DNA from 4 places in the Bacillus sp. 05T21 genome. Region 4 is predicted to be linked to each of the others. Evidence: riboswitches for the same ligand, from Rfam matches in the RefSeq annotation. Region 4 holds a riboswitch; each other region holds the start of a gene.
The links. Region 4 has a riboswitch for S-adenosylmethionine ahead of mtnK (S-methyl-5-thioribose kinase). Riboswitches for the same ligand answer to the same signal wherever they lie in the genome.
Positions count from the first base shown of each region.

Region 1: it holds a riboswitch for S-adenosylmethionine, as region 4 does, so the genes downstream of both, AC1DKZ_RS03110 (bifunctional homocysteine S-methyltransferase/methylenetetrahydrofolate reductase) here and mtnK (S-methyl-5-thioribose kinase) in region 4, are expected to answer to the same signal.
Region 2: it holds a riboswitch for S-adenosylmethionine, as region 4 does, so the genes downstream of both, AC1DKZ_RS17590 (methionine ABC transporter ATP-binding protein) here and mtnK (S-methyl-5-thioribose kinase) in region 4, are expected to answer to the same signal.
Region 3: it holds a riboswitch for S-adenosylmethionine, as region 4 does, so the genes downstream of both, AC1DKZ_RS28835 (methionine ABC transporter ATP-binding protein) here and mtnK (S-methyl-5-thioribose kinase) in region 4, are expected to answer to the same signal.

Region 1 is NZ_JBFTMD010000001.1:579,583-583,799, forward strand. It holds gene metH (methionine synthase) at 1-193, opposite strand, end outside; gene AC1DKZ_RS03110 (bifunctional homocysteine S-methyltransferase/methylenetetrahydrofolate reductase) at 193-2,025, opposite strand; SAM riboswitch class I at 2,097-2,206, opposite strand; SAM riboswitch class I at 2,409-2,522, shown strand; gene metI (cystathionine gamma-synthase/O-acetylhomoserine thiolyase) at 2,612-3,724, shown strand; gene metC (cystathionine beta-lyase) at 3,721-4,217, shown strand, end outside.
Region 2 is NZ_JBFTMD010000009.1:91,814-96,030, forward strand. It holds gene AC1DKZ_RS17575 (toprim domain-containing protein) at 113-457, shown strand; gene AC1DKZ_RS17580 (thioredoxin family protein) at 461-769, shown strand; gene AC1DKZ_RS17585 (hypothetical protein) at 922-1,266, shown strand; SAM riboswitch class I at 1,392-1,499, shown strand; gene AC1DKZ_RS17590 (methionine ABC transporter ATP-binding protein) at 1,809-2,834, shown strand; gene AC1DKZ_RS17595 (methionine ABC transporter permease) at 2,827-3,492, shown strand; gene metQ (methionine ABC transporter substrate-binding lipoprotein MetQ) at 3,515-4,217, shown strand, end outside.
Region 3 is NZ_JBFTMD010000031.1:17,688-21,904, reverse strand. It holds gene pruA (L-glutamate gamma-semialdehyde dehydrogenase) at 1-189, shown strand, start outside; gene AC1DKZ_RS28840 (cysteine hydrolase family protein) at 503-1,048, opposite strand; SAM riboswitch class I at 1,291-1,395, shown strand; gene AC1DKZ_RS28835 (methionine ABC transporter ATP-binding protein) at 1,522-2,541, shown strand; gene AC1DKZ_RS28830 (methionine ABC transporter permease) at 2,531-3,196, shown strand; gene AC1DKZ_RS28825 (MetQ/NlpA family ABC transporter substrate-binding protein) at 3,218-4,072, shown strand.
Region 4 is NZ_JBFTMD010000001.1:375,281-379,497, forward strand. It holds gene mtnA (S-methyl-5-thioribose-1-phosphate isomerase) at 1-957, opposite strand, end outside; gene mtnK (S-methyl-5-thioribose kinase) at 954-2,132, opposite strand; SAM riboswitch class I at 2,221-2,361, opposite strand; gene AC1DKZ_RS01915 (carbon-nitrogen family hydrolase) at 2,433-3,296, opposite strand; gene AC1DKZ_RS01920 (aminotransferase class I/II-fold pyridoxal phosphate-dependent enzyme) at 3,311-4,217, shown strand, end outside.

The sequences.
Region 1 (4,217 bases), 200 kb from region 4:
CTCCAGCTTCAATGTAGACTTTATGAATATTTAAAATAACATCCGGTCTTGTTTTTACTAAATATTCATTACAACCTTCGTATTCTTCTCCTCCAAAATCTTCCGCTGTTAAGTCTTCTTGCTGGATCATCGTTCCCATTGCACCATCTAATATTAAAATTTCATGTTGTAATCTCTCTTCTATTCGTTTCATCAATTAATACCTTCTTTCACTTCTTGCTTTTCTCTCACATATTTCACGAGATGTTCTGTAATTTCATATTTTAAAAACGGTGTAATAAGATACATACCGTTAAAGTATTTCATCGCCGCATCGATCAACTCTTGTGAAATACGAATCCCTTCCTCTATGGCTGCCTCTTTCGTTTCATGTCCATCCATTCTTTGTCTTATCTCTTCAGGGAGAGTAATACCCGGCACTTCAAAATGAAGAAAATCTGCGTTCCGCTTACTTACTAACGGCATAATTCCAATAAAGATAGGTTGTTCCAAATGCTTTGTCGCTTCATATACTTCTTCTATTAAAGCAACATCATATATCGGCTGCGTTAAGAAATATTCAGCACCAGCATCAATTTTTCGTTCCATTCGCTTGACCGCTGCTTTTAAATGCCTTACATGAGGATTGAATGCACCTCCAACAGAAAATCTTGTTGCCGGACCAATTGATTTCCCTAAAATAGAGCGACCGTCGTTCATCTCTTTAATCATTTTAATGAGCTCTATCGATGACAAATCATATACAGAAGTTGCACCTGGGAAATCACCAACACGCGCTGGATCACCAGTTAAAGCTAGCACTTCCTCCATACCTAATGCTGATAATCCAAGTAAGTGAGACTGTAGTCCAATGACGTTATGGTCTCTACACGTTAAATGCGTCAATACTGGAATATCATGCTTCGTTAATAATGCACCCATAGCCATATTCGAAACACGAGGAGATGCTAATGAATTATCTGCTAGAGTAATAGCATCCGCTCCAGCCCTTTTCAGTGCTCTTGCCCCTTCAAAAAAACGCTGCGTGTCTAACGTTTTCGGTGGATCTAATTCCACTACAACTGTCGTTTGTTTCTTTGCCTTTTCTGCTAGAGTAACATGAGCTCTCGAACGCTTCTCATGTGTATGGACCACTTTAGGCCTTTGAATCGTCTCCTTTGCTATTACAGGTGCAACATTTGCAATAGCACGTTTCATTCCTTCAATATGTTCCGGGGTAGTACCACAACAACCACCTAATAAACGAATACCTTGTTCAATAAAGTTTGGTGTCATTTCTTCAAAATACGCTGGACTTCCCTCATATACGTAACGCCCTTCCACATAATTCGGGAGACCTGCATTCGGATATGCTGATAAATAGCCATTTTGAGGAATCGATATCATTTTGAAAGCTTCCGTCATGTGAAGCGGGCCTAGTTGACAGTTCAACCCAACAACATTGGCACCGTAATCTAAAAGCTGTTTTAATATTTCATTGACATCATTCCCATTTTGAGTCGTACCTGCCTCATGTAACGCTAACTGAGCAACAATCGGAATATTCGTTTGTTTACGCAATACTTTAACCGCATGCAATAATTCAAATTCATCATAAAAAGTTTCTAATAGTAATCCATCAACCTGTTCTTCTAGTAAAGCACCTGCCTGCTCAAGTAACATAAATTCTCGCTCTATATCAGTCGTTGTAACAGCACCAATATGTTTCATACCTCCAATTGTCCCTAAAATTGCATTCCGCTCTGTTACTGATGCTTTCGCAATATTCACTGCCGCTTTATTAATTTGGACAACTTGATTTTCTAGACCATACATGCGGAGTTTCGCTTCATTCGCACCATACGTATTCGTTTGAATAACATCCGCTCCAGCAGCTACATATTGTTTATGGATCGATATAATTAAGTCCGGATCAGACAAATTCAATTCTTCAAAACTACTTTGTAAACCATGAGAATGTAATAAAGTTCCAACTGCACCATCACCTATTACAATTCCTTTTGATAATAAATCTAGTAATTTCACGAATCTCCCTCATTTCTATCAATATAAAAAAACCCCTCTTCACTTTGAAGAGGGGGACATAATTGTTCCTCCTCTTATCATGCAAAACACACGTTTTGCAGGTTTTAGCACCGTTTCAAACATTTAGTTTGAAGGTTGCCGGGTTTCACAGGGCCTTTCCCTCCACCGCTCTCAATAAGAGTTTGTCTTTATTATTTTATTTATGTAGCTAAAAGGAAATACGTTCCCCTTTTAACAATGTTTGTTAATTTTTTATAAATTTAGCACGCACTAAAATAAAAGTCAATGACACTTGCGGAAAAATAAAAATTATTTAAAATAAAGTTGCAATTCAATTATCTTTTGTTGTAAAGTTAAAACCATAATAAAATTTCATACGAACATTCTTATCTAGAGAGGTAGAGGGACTGGCCCTTTGACGCCTCAGCAACCATTAACATTCATTCGTTAATAAGGTGCTAATTCCAGCAAATTGTGAAAGATTTGACAGATGAGAAGAAGACTCTATTCAATCCGAAAGCCTTCTTCTTAGAAGGCTTTTTTTATTTTCACTTAGTCGTTCACTTTAAAAAGGGGGAATTTTCACATGTCAACAATCGAAACAAAACTAGCACAAATCGGGAACCGTAGCGAAGCTACAACAGGAACTGTTAATCCACCTGTTTATTTCTCAACTGCTTATCGTCACGAAGGAATTGGTAAATCTACTGGTTTTGACTATTCAAGAACTGGAAATCCGACTCGCGGTCTTTTAGAACAGGCAATTGCAGACTTAGAAAGCGGTGAGCAAGGTTATGCCTGTAGTTCAGGAATGGCGGCTGTTCTCCTTGTCCTTTCACTATTCCGTTCCGGAGATGAGCTTATCGTATCTGAAGACTTATACGGGGGAACATATCGTCTATTTTCCGAACATGAAGACAAGTGGAATATTCGATGTAGATACGTAGATACACAATCTATTAAACAAATTGAGCAAGCAATCACATCTCAAACGAAGGCTATTTTCATAGAAACACCGACTAATCCATTAATGCAAGTAACTGATATCGTAAGTGTAGCAAGTGTAGCGAAAAGGCACGGACTACTTCTTATTGTAGATAACACGTTCTATACACCTTATATACAGCAACCATTAACAGAAGGTGCAAACATCGTCCTTCATAGCGCAACTAAATATTTAGGCGGTCATAACGATGTACTAAGCGGACTTGTCGTTGCGAAAGGGAAATCTCTTTGCGAGGAGCTTGCTCATTATCATAATGCCTCTGGTGCTGTCTTAAGCCCGTTTGATTCATGGCTATTAATTCGAGGGATGAAGACTTTAGCACTTCGCATGAAACAGCATGAAGAAAACGCTCATGCAATTGTTGCTTATTTAAATGATGAAGATGGTGTGACAGATGTATTTTATCCAGGAAGAGGTGGTATGATTTCATTTCGCCTTCAAGATGAAACTTGGATTAATCCTTTCTTACAATCTTTATCCTTAATTACATTTGCTGAAAGTCTTGGCGGCGTCGAAAGTTTAATGACTTATCCAGCAACGCAAACTCATGCCGACATTCCAGAAGATGTTCGAACAGCACGTGGTGTGTGTAATCGTCTTCTCCGTTTTTCAGTCGGCATCGAAAATAGCAACGACTTAATTCAAGACTTAAAGCAAGCAATTAAACTTGTAAAAGAAGGTGTAAGAATATGAGTTATTCCATAGATACGCTTTTACTGCATAATCAATACAAGCATGACACACACACAGGAGCTGTTAACGTTCCCATCTATAACACATCAACATTCCATCAGTTTGATGTAGATGCTTTCGGAAAGTATGACTATAGTAGATCTGGAAATCCAACACGTGAAGCTCTTGAAGATATCATTGCTTTATTAGAAGGCGGGACAAAAGGATTTGCCTTTGCATCAGGCATTGCAGCCATTTCTACTGCATTTCTCCTTCTTTCACAAGGTGACCATGTTCTTATTTCAGAAGATGTATATGGAGGCACTTATCGAATTGTTACTGAAGTTCTCTCCCGTTATGGTGTTTCACATACATTTGTGGATATGACCAATGTGGAAGAAGTAAAAGAAAACATTAAACCAAATACGAAGCTCTTTTATGTAGAAACACCTTCTAACCCACTTTTAAAAGTGACAGATATTCGTGCTGTTTCTAATCTTGCAAAATCTATTGG
Region 2 (4,217 bases), on a different contig from region 4:
AGCCGCTTGCGCTTTTCTTTTGCAAAAATAAACAGGAAACAACATGAAAATAACGAATATACTATATACTAAGTTAAAGGTTGTATAGTATATGGTGATCGGGTGATGACATATGATTTATGTGGAAAAAGTCATTATTGTAGAAGGTAAATCGGATAGAAGAAAGATTGAATCTATTATTCGTGAACCAGTGGAAATTGTTTGTACAAATGGTACAATTGGTTTGTCGAAAATGGATGAGCTCATTGATCAATTTTTTGATAAGGACGTATATGTGCTAGTGGATGCTGATGATGCAGGAGAAAAGTTAAGGAAACAATTCCGAAAAGAATTTCCGCAAGCAGAGCATATTTATATTGATCGCTCGTATCGCGAGGTGGCGACTGCGCCTTCTTCACATTTAGCAAATGTATTATGGGGAGCAGACATTGACGTTTATACAGAATATTTACGGTAAGGAATGATAGAAGTGATTGATTGGACAGGTGCCGAAGCTACAGCCCTAATAGGAAATGAAGAAAAAACAGTGTTATATGTGTATACACCAATGTGTGGAACATGCCAATTGGCAAAGAAGATGTTAACGGTCGTTGAGATGACGATTGAAGATTTGAAAATTGGAATGTTAGATTTAAATTATGCCCCGCATTTAGCGAAAGAGTATGGGATAGAAAGTGTACCGTGTTTACTTATTTTTGAAAATGGGACACTGATGAAGAAAATATATGCATTTCATTCGGTTGAATATTTATATACGGAATTAAAGTAGGCGGCAAAGTTTTTGCCGCCTCGACATATTTCTTGGGAAATATGTCGACATGCGTGATAGATACAGTATTTGTCGAGCGAAAATAACAGGATTGCCCTTTAATAAGAGGGAATGGTATGTAATAGAAAGTGATATGAGGGATGTGGTTTAGGATGAAATTATATTCTTTGCTTCAATCATTTGTAAATTACGCTAATGGTCAATATCATTTAGAACCGCTTTTAAGGCAAGGAGAAAGAACTGTTAATTTTCGTTTTGGAGATGAATGCTGTTCGTTACAAATTTCAAGAGATTATATAGAACTTTTGAAAGAGGCGAGAGGAACGGAACAAATCGTTTGTTTAGAGGAAGAGGATGTACAAAAATTAGTGACTGGAAATATGAGGTTGCAAAAGTTAATGAGTGATGGACGGGTACAATATTCTGGAACGTATCGAACGATGTTATTAGTTGAATCGATGTTTCATATATGTAAACCGATGTCAGTCGGAGCTTAAAATTCTGAAGTTTCTTTTTTTACGAAAATTTCTGTTGACAGAGCGTGTGGATATTGATACAATTCAATTCATAAAATATAGACAATTTCATAAATTTTAAATCAGACGAAAATTTAATCTGATTTCTCTTATTAAGAGAGGTGGAGGGACTGTGCCCTGTGAAGCCCGGCAACCGTCAACTTATGTTGAAATGGTGCCAATTCCTGCAAAGCAAATGCTTTGAGAGATGAGAGAGAGGGATAATGTTGTTATATACGCATATAAACCTTTCTGCTTCTCTAGAAGCGGAAAGGTTTTTTGTCGTTTGAATGCGGAGGACATTCAAATAATAAGAGGAGCTATAACGATGGACTACACGCATCAAAAATAAAAAAATTGCGGAGTCTATCCAAAGTTTTATGAAATCCAGCTCCAGCGGCTAGAACAGTCGGTCGTTTCATCCCTTCCTATGAGGCAAAAAGCGCCTCTACGTCTGGGATTCCAACGTCCTCTTGTTCTAAACGAGCCGCTTACGCTTTTTAATCAAAAAAGGGGTGAACATCATGATTTTATTAGAAAATGTAAAGAAAATATATAAGGCAAAAAGCGGTGATGTCACTGCTGTAGATAACGCCAACTTAAAAGTAGATAAGGGTGAAATATTTGGTGTTATTGGATATAGTGGCGCTGGGAAAAGTTCGTTAATTAGATTGTTTAATCAGTTAGAGAAACCAACTTCTGGCCAAATTACAATTGCGAATCGTGTGATTTCAGCGATTACTGGAAATGAACTTCGTAAGGCAAGACAAGAAATCGGAATGATTTTTCAGCATTTCAACTTACTTTGGTCACGAACTGTGCGTGAAAATATCGCATTCCCACTTGAAATTGCAGGTGTCGATAAGGCGGAGAGAAGAAAACGTGTCGATGAGTTAATTCATCTTGTTGGATTAGAAGGAAGAGGAGACGCGTACCCATCTCAGCTAAGTGGTGGACAAAAGCAGCGCGTCGGGATTGCAAGAGCGTTAGCAAATAATCCACAAGTACTTTTATGTGATGAAGCAACGTCAGCTCTTGATCCGGAAACGACGGATCAAATTTTAGATTTATTGTTAGATATTAATAAGCGTCTCGGCTTAACAATTGTATTGATTACGCATGAGATGCACGTTATTCGCAAAATTTGTAATCGAGTTGCTGTAATGGAGAAAGGGAAGATCGTAGAAACGGGTCCAGTACTTGACGTATTCCGTAATCCACAGCAAGACATTACAAAACGATTTGTACAGCAGTTAACTGATTCTGAAGATACGAATGAAACGATTGAAAGTTTAATAGAAAAGTATCCAGATGGAAAAGTAATTCGTTTGCAGTTTGTCGGTGAAGCGGTAGAAAGACCGGTACTTCAAAGGTTAATGCAGCGCGGTGATATAGAAGTTAGCATTTTGCAAGGAAATATCGCGCAAACGAATAACGGCTCTTACGGAAGTTTAGTCGTTCATTTAAATGGTGAAGAAACAGCGATCCAGCAAGCAATAGAAGGGATTCATCAAGATCAAGTAGAGCTGGAGGTGATTGCACATGGATAAGTTAATCGCAAATATTGATTGGAATCAAATGTTAGAAGCAACTGGTGAAACGTTATATATGACGGCAATCGCAGCGCTTGCCACATTTGTTTTAGGACTTATTTTAGGATTATTACTCTTTATGACAGCGAAAGATAATTTATGGGAAAATAAAGCGATTAATACGGTGATTGGAGCGTTCGTAAACATTTTCCGTTCTATACCGTTCATCATTTTAATTATTTTATTAATCCCATTCACAAAGATTCTTCTTGGAACAATTCTCGGAGCGAGTGCAGCGCTACCAGCTTTAATTATTGGAGCGGCACCATTTTACGCGAGAATGGTTGAAATCGCACTTCGTGAAATTGATAAAGGTGTAATTGAAGCTTCAAAAGCGATGGGAGCAAAAACAAGCACAATTATTTTGAAGGTGTTAATTCCAGAATCGTTACCAGCGTTAGTATCTGGTATTACGGTTACGACTATTGCTTTAGTGGGCTATACAGCAATGGCAGGTGTTGTTGGTGCTGGTGGTCTTGGAACACTTGCTTACTTAGAGGGATTCCAGCGTGGAAATAACGATGTAACAATCGTTGCGACAATTTGTGTATTACTCGTTGTATTTTTAATTCAGTGGATTGGTGATAGTTTAACGACTCGAATAGATAAAAGATAATGAAAACAGGGGGATATTTCAAATGAAAAAATTATTACTTACAGCACTTATTTCAACTTCAATTTTTGGGTTAGCTGCTTGTGGCGGGAAAGATAAAGATGAAAAAAAACTTGTTGTTGGTGCTTCTAACGTACCGCACGCTGAAATTTTAGAAAAGGCAAAACCGTTACTTGAGAAAAAAGGAATTGAGTTAGAAATTAAAAAATTCCAAGACTACGTGTTACCGAATAAATCGTTAGCAGATAAAGAATTAGATGCGAACTACTTCCAGCACATTCCGTATTTAGAAAAGGAAATTAAAGATAAAAAATATGACTTTGAAATAGCAGGAAAAGTTCATTTAGAACCGATTGGTGTGTATTCTCAAAAATATAAGAGCTTAAAAGAACTTCCAAACGGGGCGACAATTATTATGAGTAATTCTGTTACTGATCATGGTCGTGGTTTAGCAATTTTACAAAAAGAAGGCATTTTAAAAATTAAAGACGGAGTAGAGCCAGTTAAAGCAACTCCAAAAGATATTGCGGATAATCCGAAAAACTTAAAATTCAAAACAGATATCGAGCCGGGTCTATTGCCACAAGTGTATAACAATAAAGAAGGCGACGCTGTTCTAATTAATTCTAACTATGCAATTGATGCGAAATTAAACCCAGAAAAAGACGCGATTGCAATTGAAGGCGATGATTCTCCATACGCAAACGTAGTAGCTGTTCGTAAAGGCG
Region 3 (4,217 bases), on a different contig from region 4:
GACCATATTGAAAAAGCACGTGAAGACTTCCACGTTGGTAACTTATACTTCAACCGTGGATGTACTGGTGCAATCGTAGGTTACCAACCATTCGGTGGCTTTAACATGTCTGGTACAGACTCTAAAGCTGGTGGTCCTGACTACTTAGCACTTCACATGCAAGCAAAAACTACTTCTGAAACTTTATAAGAAATAGTAGAAGAGATCTTCACAGTCTGTGAAGATCTCTTCTTTTTGAGAAACTCTCTATAATAGGAGTTAGTTAATTTGAATCGAAAGGTATTACCATATATTACTATTTGGTGGTTAGAACTAGCTAAACCCTATTAATATCGGGATAAACATGTAAATAGAAACAAAACAACGAGAAAAATTGACTTATTAGTCATATTTTTTAGTATTCATTTTGAGGATTTCCTGTATAATACAATTTGAAAGAAAATCTATGGTTAGACAAGAGAACACTCCTTTCGGCTTTGCTAACTGAAAGGAGTGTTTTTTTTTAGGTCGCTAAAAACTCTTCTGTACTCATTATATTTGCGTATACTCCATTTAAACTCGCCAAAATTGTATTATGAATATAAACAGCTGGTATAGTAGCATTCTTAAATGAAAGATCTTTTGTAGCACAAGCATCGTGTATTACGGTACAGTGAAGGCCAAAATCAAAAGCAGCTCTTACTGTAGCATCAATACACATATGGGTCATCATCCCGCATATTACGACGTGCTCAATTCCTGAACGTTGTAATTGTTCTAGAAGATCAGTTTCTCGGAAGCTATTTGGATAATGTTTAAGGATAACGGTTTCCTCTCTAAGTGGACGGACATTTTCGTGAATATGGACACCTTCTGTATTGGGTAGGAAAAAGGTAGCGCTATCTTTTATAGCTACATGTTGGATATGAAAAATAGGTTCGTTTCTTATTCTAAAATGTTGTAGTAGCTGACTAGCATATTCACTTGCTTCTACTGGATTACGTAATTCCATCATTCCGCTTGGAAAATAATCATTTTGAATGTCGACGAGCAAAAGAGCTGTTTTCATATATCTATCTTCCTCCGATTTCATATTCAAATAATGTTATTCAATGAGTAGAGAAGATTCTCCTTTTTAAAAGTATGAGTGAGAAGGATTTTACATAACTTTAAAAATCACTATTGTATTGTTACTTCTTATTTAAAAATTTAAATAGAGAAATAATTAATGTTTTTTCTAAAAATTGTATTGACTCTCATTATTCTGAGTTCTATAATAAGACTTAATTAAACGACAATTAAATCGATACACTCTTATCCAGAGAGGTGGAGGGACTGGCCCTACGATACCTCAGCAACGGATTTTTTAATACCGTGCTAACTCCAGCAAGCCTATAAAGGCTTGGAAGATGAGAAGATGTGAATGAGTACATATAAAAGTGCTCTCCTTCTTATCTTTTATTACTGATAAGAAGGAGAGCACTTTTTATTTTACCTCGAAAGCTCTACTTCAAGTTTTTACAGCATATAGGAGGGAAGAAAATGATTTCTTTTAACAATGTAAGTAAAGTATATGAATCAGGTGGGCAATCTGTTCATGCGGTTGAGGATGTAACGCTGTCAGTTGAAAAGGGCGAAATTTTTGGCATTATCGGATTTAGTGGTGCTGGAAAGAGTACGTTATTACGTTTAGTAAATATGTTAGAAAGACCAACTGCAGGAACAATTTCAATAGATGATAAAGATATTACATCATTATCGGCGAAAGAATTACGGAAACTAAGACAAAGAATTGGGATGATTTTCCAAAGTTTTAATCTATTTAATTCAAGAACGGTGTTTGGGAACATTGCTTATCCATTAAGGTTAGCGAAATTGCCGAAGAATGAGATAAAAGAAAGAGTGAATGAACTACTAAAATTTGTTGGTTTAGAAGATAAAGCGAACTATTATCCAGAACAGTTATCAGGTGGGCAAAAGCAGCGTGTTGGGATTGCAAGAGCACTTGCGACATCACCGGATATTCTCATATGTGATGAGGCAACATCAGCTTTAGATCCGGAAACAACGACAGAAATCTTAAATTTATTAAAGAAGGTAAATAGAGAGTACAATTTAACGATTCTACTTATTACACATGAAATGCACGTTGTGAAAGAGATTTGTCACCGTGTAGCCGTTATGGAAAAAGGAAAAGTAATTGAAGAAGGAAAACTGTTTGACGTTTTCACACAACCAAAAACAAAGACCACTCAAAATTTTGTACGCTCTGTTATTAATGATCACTTACCAGAAAGTGTTCTAGCGAAAATTCAAAACGGAGGTCAGATTTATCGCCTGACTTTTACTGGGGAAGAGACAGGGCAGCCTGTACTATCATATATTGCGAAAAACTATAACGTCGATGTAAATGTTCTTTATGGAAATATTATTGAACTCCAAAATGTGCTATTTGGAAATCTTCTTGTAGAGCTACAAGGTGAACAGAAAGAAATTCAAAAAGCATTACAACATCTAAGACTGCAAGTGCAGCTGAAGGAGGTAGAAGCTCATGCGAGTTGATTGGAGTATATTTTGGCCTCGCATATTAGATGCGACGGGGGATACCCTTTTAATGGTAATTGTAACCCTTATATTCGCTACAATTCTTGGTATACCTCTAGGTTTACTATTGTATGTAACGAGAAAAGGAAATTTTTTAGAAAATAAATGGGTCTTTTCTATTCTTAATATCATAATTAATACAATTCGTCCGGTTCCATTCATTATCTTTTTAGTAGCTTTAAGCCCACTAACAAGAAGTGTTATTGGAACGACGATTGGAACGGCTGCAGCAATCTTCCCAATGACGTTAGTTGCATCAATTGGTATTGCTAGAATGGTTGAAACAAATCTTGTTTCCGTTCCGAAAGGGGTAATTGAAGCAGCACAAGCAATGGGCGCTTCACCACTTAGAATTGTTTTTGAAATCCTCGTACCAGAAGCTTTAGCACCATTGATCTTAGGTGTCACGTTTATGACGGTTGGTTTAATTGAATTTTCTGCAGTTGCTGGGCTTGTCGGTGGTGGCGGTCTTGGTGACTTAGCAATGACATATGGTTATCAACGCTTTGATACGTCAGTTATGTTTGTAACGGTCGTTTTACTTATTATTCTTGTACAGGTAGCTCAAAATTTAGGGAACTACTTTGCGAAAGTTTTTTTACGCAGATCATAAAAAGGAAGAGGGGAAAAGAAAATGAAGAAAATTTTAGCATTTGCATTATCAGCGATCGTAGGAATTACAGCGTTAAGCGGCTGCTCAGGTGGAGACACAGGTGCAGGAGCGAAAGAGAAAGTAGTTCGCGTCGGTGTAACTGGAACAGATGGAGACGTTTGGGAAATTTTAAAGAAAAAAGCTGAAAAAGAAGGGATTAAAATTAAACTGGTTGAGTTCTCTGATTACACAACACCCAACAAAGCGTTAGCTGATGGAGATATTGAACTAAACTCATTCCAGCACATCGCTTTCTTAGAGCAATTTAAAAAGGAGCATAAGTTAGATATTACAGCTGTTGGTACAACGCAAATTGCACCGATGGGCTTATACTCTGAAAAATATAAGAAAGCAAATGAAATCCCAGATGGTTCGGAAATTGCTATTCCGAATGATCCAACGAACCAAGCACGTGCATTAAAACTTCTTGATGCAGCTGGATTATTAAAGCTTAAGAAAGATTTTGGTCTATTTGGGGATCCAAGCGGTATCGCTGAAAATCCGAAGAAGTTAAAAATCACACCGGTTATCGCACAGCAAACACCTCGTGTATTAAAAGATGTAGCAGCTTCAGTTATTAATAACGGTGTTGCTGGTCAAGCTGGATTAGATCCAGCGAAGGATCCTATTTTCTTAGAAGATCCAAAGAATGAAAATGCAAAGGCCTATATTAATATTTTCGCAGCTCGTACGAAAGACAAAGATGATCCAACGCTGAAAAAAGTAATTGAATTGTATCATTCAAAAGAAGTAACAGATGCAATTAAGAAAGAAACGAATGATGGTTCAATTTCAGTAGATCTTTCACTTGATGAGCTTGCAAAAATCGCAAAATAATATTGAGTTTAACGGACTAGCAGTAGGAACCCCTCCGCTGTTAGCTCGTTCAACATATAATCTACTTAACAAACAAAACCCTAATTCTGTACCTTCCAATTTTGTATAACATAGAATCCAATGTTTGTTAAGTAGAGTGATGGAC
Region 4 (4,217 bases):
TACATCAAATGCAGGGTTAAATACAGGCGTTCCAAGTGGCGCCACTTGTTTCCCAAAAATTTTCGTAACTTCTGTTTCATCTCTTTCTTCAATGACAATTTCAGCACCTGTTTGTTTCGTAGTATCAAATGTAGATAACGGTGCTGCAACGTAAAATGGGATACCGAAATACTTTGCTAATATAGCTAAATTTAATGTTCCTATTTTATTAGCAGTATCACCGTTTTCAACGATTCGATCTGCCCCTACGATAATCGCATTAATTTCTTTCGTTCGAATTGCATGTGCTGCAGTATTATCCGTAATAAGCGTTACATCAATGTCTGCTTGTTTCAATTCCCATGTCGTTAAACGACCACCTTGTAAAACCGGCCTCGTTTCACACGCATACGCATGTAAACGCACACCCTTCTCTTTCCCAATATAAAATGGGGCTAATGCTGTTCCATATCTAGCAGTTGCAATACTTCCAGCGTTACAAATTGTTAAAATTTTATCACCGTCTCTAAAACATGTTAAAGCATGTTCTCCAATACTTCGGCACACCATTTCATCCTCTTGCTGAATATGAAGCGCTTCTTCTTCTAATATTTTTTGAGCTTCTTTTATTGTAGTAATCTCTTGAATAGATTCTCTCATACGATCGATTGCCCAAAATAAATTGACTGCTGTCGGGCGTGATGTTCCTAAATAGTTACAATCTCTATTAAACTTCTTTTGAAACTCATAGATATTTATAGCATCGTATTTCTTTGCCGCAAGCGCCAAACCAAACGCAGCTACAATTCCAATTGCAGGCGCTCCTCGTACTTCTAACATAATGATACTTTTCCATACATCTTCAACATTCGTTAATGTTTTGTATTCAGTGACATGCGGCAACTTTGTTTGATTTAATACTGCAATTGTATCGCCTTTCCAACTTACAGATCTCGGAATAGTAATAATTGTACTCATGCTTTTACGCCTCCAACTGTCTGTTGAAATAATGTTCGAAACAGTTGAATATCAGCACACTTAGCTTCATATTTTATTAGTTCTCTACCTAAGGATAACGCTTGTTTTTTAGCTTGAATTCTTTTTTCTTTATTTGCTATCCCATCTAAATCCGCTGCATGAGCTAAGCCAATTGTTCTACGAATCAGTTCACATCCGGCAAACCCGACGGCATCAGTAAAGATATTTTGCAAAATAATTGGTAACCATTGTTTTTCTTTCGTATATGCTTCTACACCTTCTCCAATCCATAACTTCGTAAAGTTTTCTACAAAATAACTCCATGTCTTTTCTATATGGAAAAATAGTACACTTCTCTTTTCTTCTTCTCTAGATAAAGCATTTAATAATAGATTTGCAATAAATTGACCGATATCAAATCCAAATGGACCGTACGTTGCAAATTCTGGATCAATCACTTTCGTTTCAGAGGGTGATGAAAAAATACTACCAGTATGTAAATCACCATGAATAAGCGCTTCTTTTCTCGTTAAAAACTTATATTTATATTGTGCTACTTTTAGCTTTAAAGTTTTGTCACTCCAAAGTTCATCAATCACTGACTGTAAATCTGACTCATAATCATTCGTATCGTAATGTCCAAACGGATCCGTAAAAACTAAATCTTCTGTAATTTTACTAAGGTCTGGATTTACAAATGTACCTTCTAGTACCCTTTTCTCTTCTGACTGTAAACCGAAATCTGAAGTATAAAACAAAACATGTGCTAGAAAACGACCGATATGCTGGGATAAAAGTGGATATCCTTCTCCATCTATTAATCCTTTTCTTGTAATTGTTAGTCTTGATAAGTCTTCTATTACTGTAACTGCTAACTCTTCATCATGACTGTACACTACCGGAACATAATCTGGCACATACTTCGCAAAAATTTGTAATGCTTTACTTTCAATCGTCGCTCTTTTTATAGACAGTGGCCAGCTCTCACCAACTACTTTCGCATATGGCAGTGCTTGTTTTATTATAATAGACTTCTCTCCATCATCTAATTTGAACACGTAATTTAAATTTCCATCTCCAATTTCATGACAAACTACATTTGCTTTCTTTTCAAAATAACCGTGTTCTTTCGCATATTGTATAGCTGTTGTTTCAGTTAATGAATAATATCCCATCGTCTTCTCCTCCTTTTCATTCAGAGGTTTTTCTAAAATAGAAAAACCCCTTTCCACAAAGAAAGAGGTTTGAAGTTTATCTTCTCCCCTCTTATCTGCCAGAAAGTTTACTTTCTGCTGGAATTAGCACCGTGCCTTTTGGCGTCATAAACGCCCCATTTCACAATGGTATTACGGTCGGTTGCTGGGCTTCATCGGGCCAAATCCCTCCACCTGCTCTTGATAAGAGTTGCATATTTTTTTGAATTTTTAACTTTATGATGAAGACTATACCAAGAATAAAAATCACTTGTCAACATTTTATTTATATAATTCTGGACGGCGATCTGCAAAAACTGGGATTCCTTTACGTACCTCTTTAATCTTCTCGAATGTAAGCTCTCCAAATAAAATAGATTCCTCTTCATTTGCCTCTACCACAACCTCACCCCACGGATCGACAATTAAAGAATGACCTGCAAACTCATTATTCGGATCCTTTCCAGCCCTATTACATGCTACAACGTAACACTGATTTTCAACTGCTCTTGCTTGTAATAGCAAGCGCCAATGTGCCAAACGAACTAATGGCCATTCTGCTACAACGAATAAAACTTTTGCACCTTTAACTGTATGAACACGCATCCACTCCGGAAAACGAATATCATAACAAATTGTTCCAGCGCACTTTACATCATCTAGCGTAAATTCACCTGTCTCATTACCAGCAACTAAATATTTATGTTCATCCATAAGCTGAAATAAATGCACTTTACTATATTCATTTACTTGCTGCCCTTCGCGGCTTACAACATACATCGTATTTGTAACACCTTGCTCTGTTTGCTTTGCTACGGAACCACCAACAATATGTACACCATATTGTTTCGACCATTCTTTCAACATTTCTTGCGTTTTCAATCCATCCCTATCTGCAATCTCAGAAAGCCTTGTTAAATCATATCCCGTTGTCCATAGTTCTGGTAAGACGACAACGTCTGGTTTCTCCTTCATCGCTTCGCTTATTTTATTTTTAGCGCTCTCAATATTTTTTTCTACATCTCCAAAAGCAATATCCATTTGAATACATGCGACTTTCATTTTGTCATCCCCATTCTTAATTTTTTCTTTACAAAATACTGGAAAGATTATATCATTTGTCACTAGAATTGTAACAACTTTCAAAAGAGGTGGAAAGTATGAAATTATTTCAACCTTCTGAGATAGTAACATCATTGCCAACACAATTTTTCGCTTCACTTGTTGCAAAAGTTAACAAAGTCGTTGCAGCTGGTCACGATGTTATTAATCTAGGACAAGGTAATCCAGATCAACCAACACCGCAGCATATCGTAAAAGCTTTACAAGATGCTGCCGAAAAGACCATTCATCATAAATATCCGCCATTTCGCGGACATGAAAGCTTAAAAGAAGCCGTGGCAACATTCTATAAAAGTGAATACGGCGTAGAATTAAATCCAAAAACTGAAGTTGCTATTTTGTTTGGCGGAAAAGCTGGATTAGTAGAATTACCACTTTGTTTTACAAACCCTGGCGATACCATTCTCGTTCCAGATCCAGGTTATCCAGATTATTTATCCGGAGTTGCTTTAGCAAAAGCGCACTTTGAAACAATGCCGCTTATTGCAGAAAATAATTTTTTACCAGATTATACAAAAATTGATGACTCTATTGCCAAGAAAGCAAAGTTAATGTTTTTAAACTATCCTAATAATCCTACCGGTGCTACAGCATCAAAAGATTTCTTTGATGCAACAATTCATTTTGCTAATAAACATAATATATTAGTTGTTCATGATTTTGCTTACGGTGCTATCGGATTTGATGGTCAAAAGCCTGTTAGTTTCTTGCAAGCAGATGGCGCCAAAGATGCAGGAATTGAAATTTATACATTATCAAAAACTTTCAATATGGCTGGATGGCGTATTGCTTTTGCAGTAGGGAATGAAAGTGTCATCGAAACAATTAACTTATTGCAAGATCATATGTATGTTAGTATTTTCGGTGCAGTTCAAGACGCAGCACGCGAAGCGCTATTAAGTTCGCAATCCTGTGTAGTAGAACTTGTTAATAGTTATGAATCTC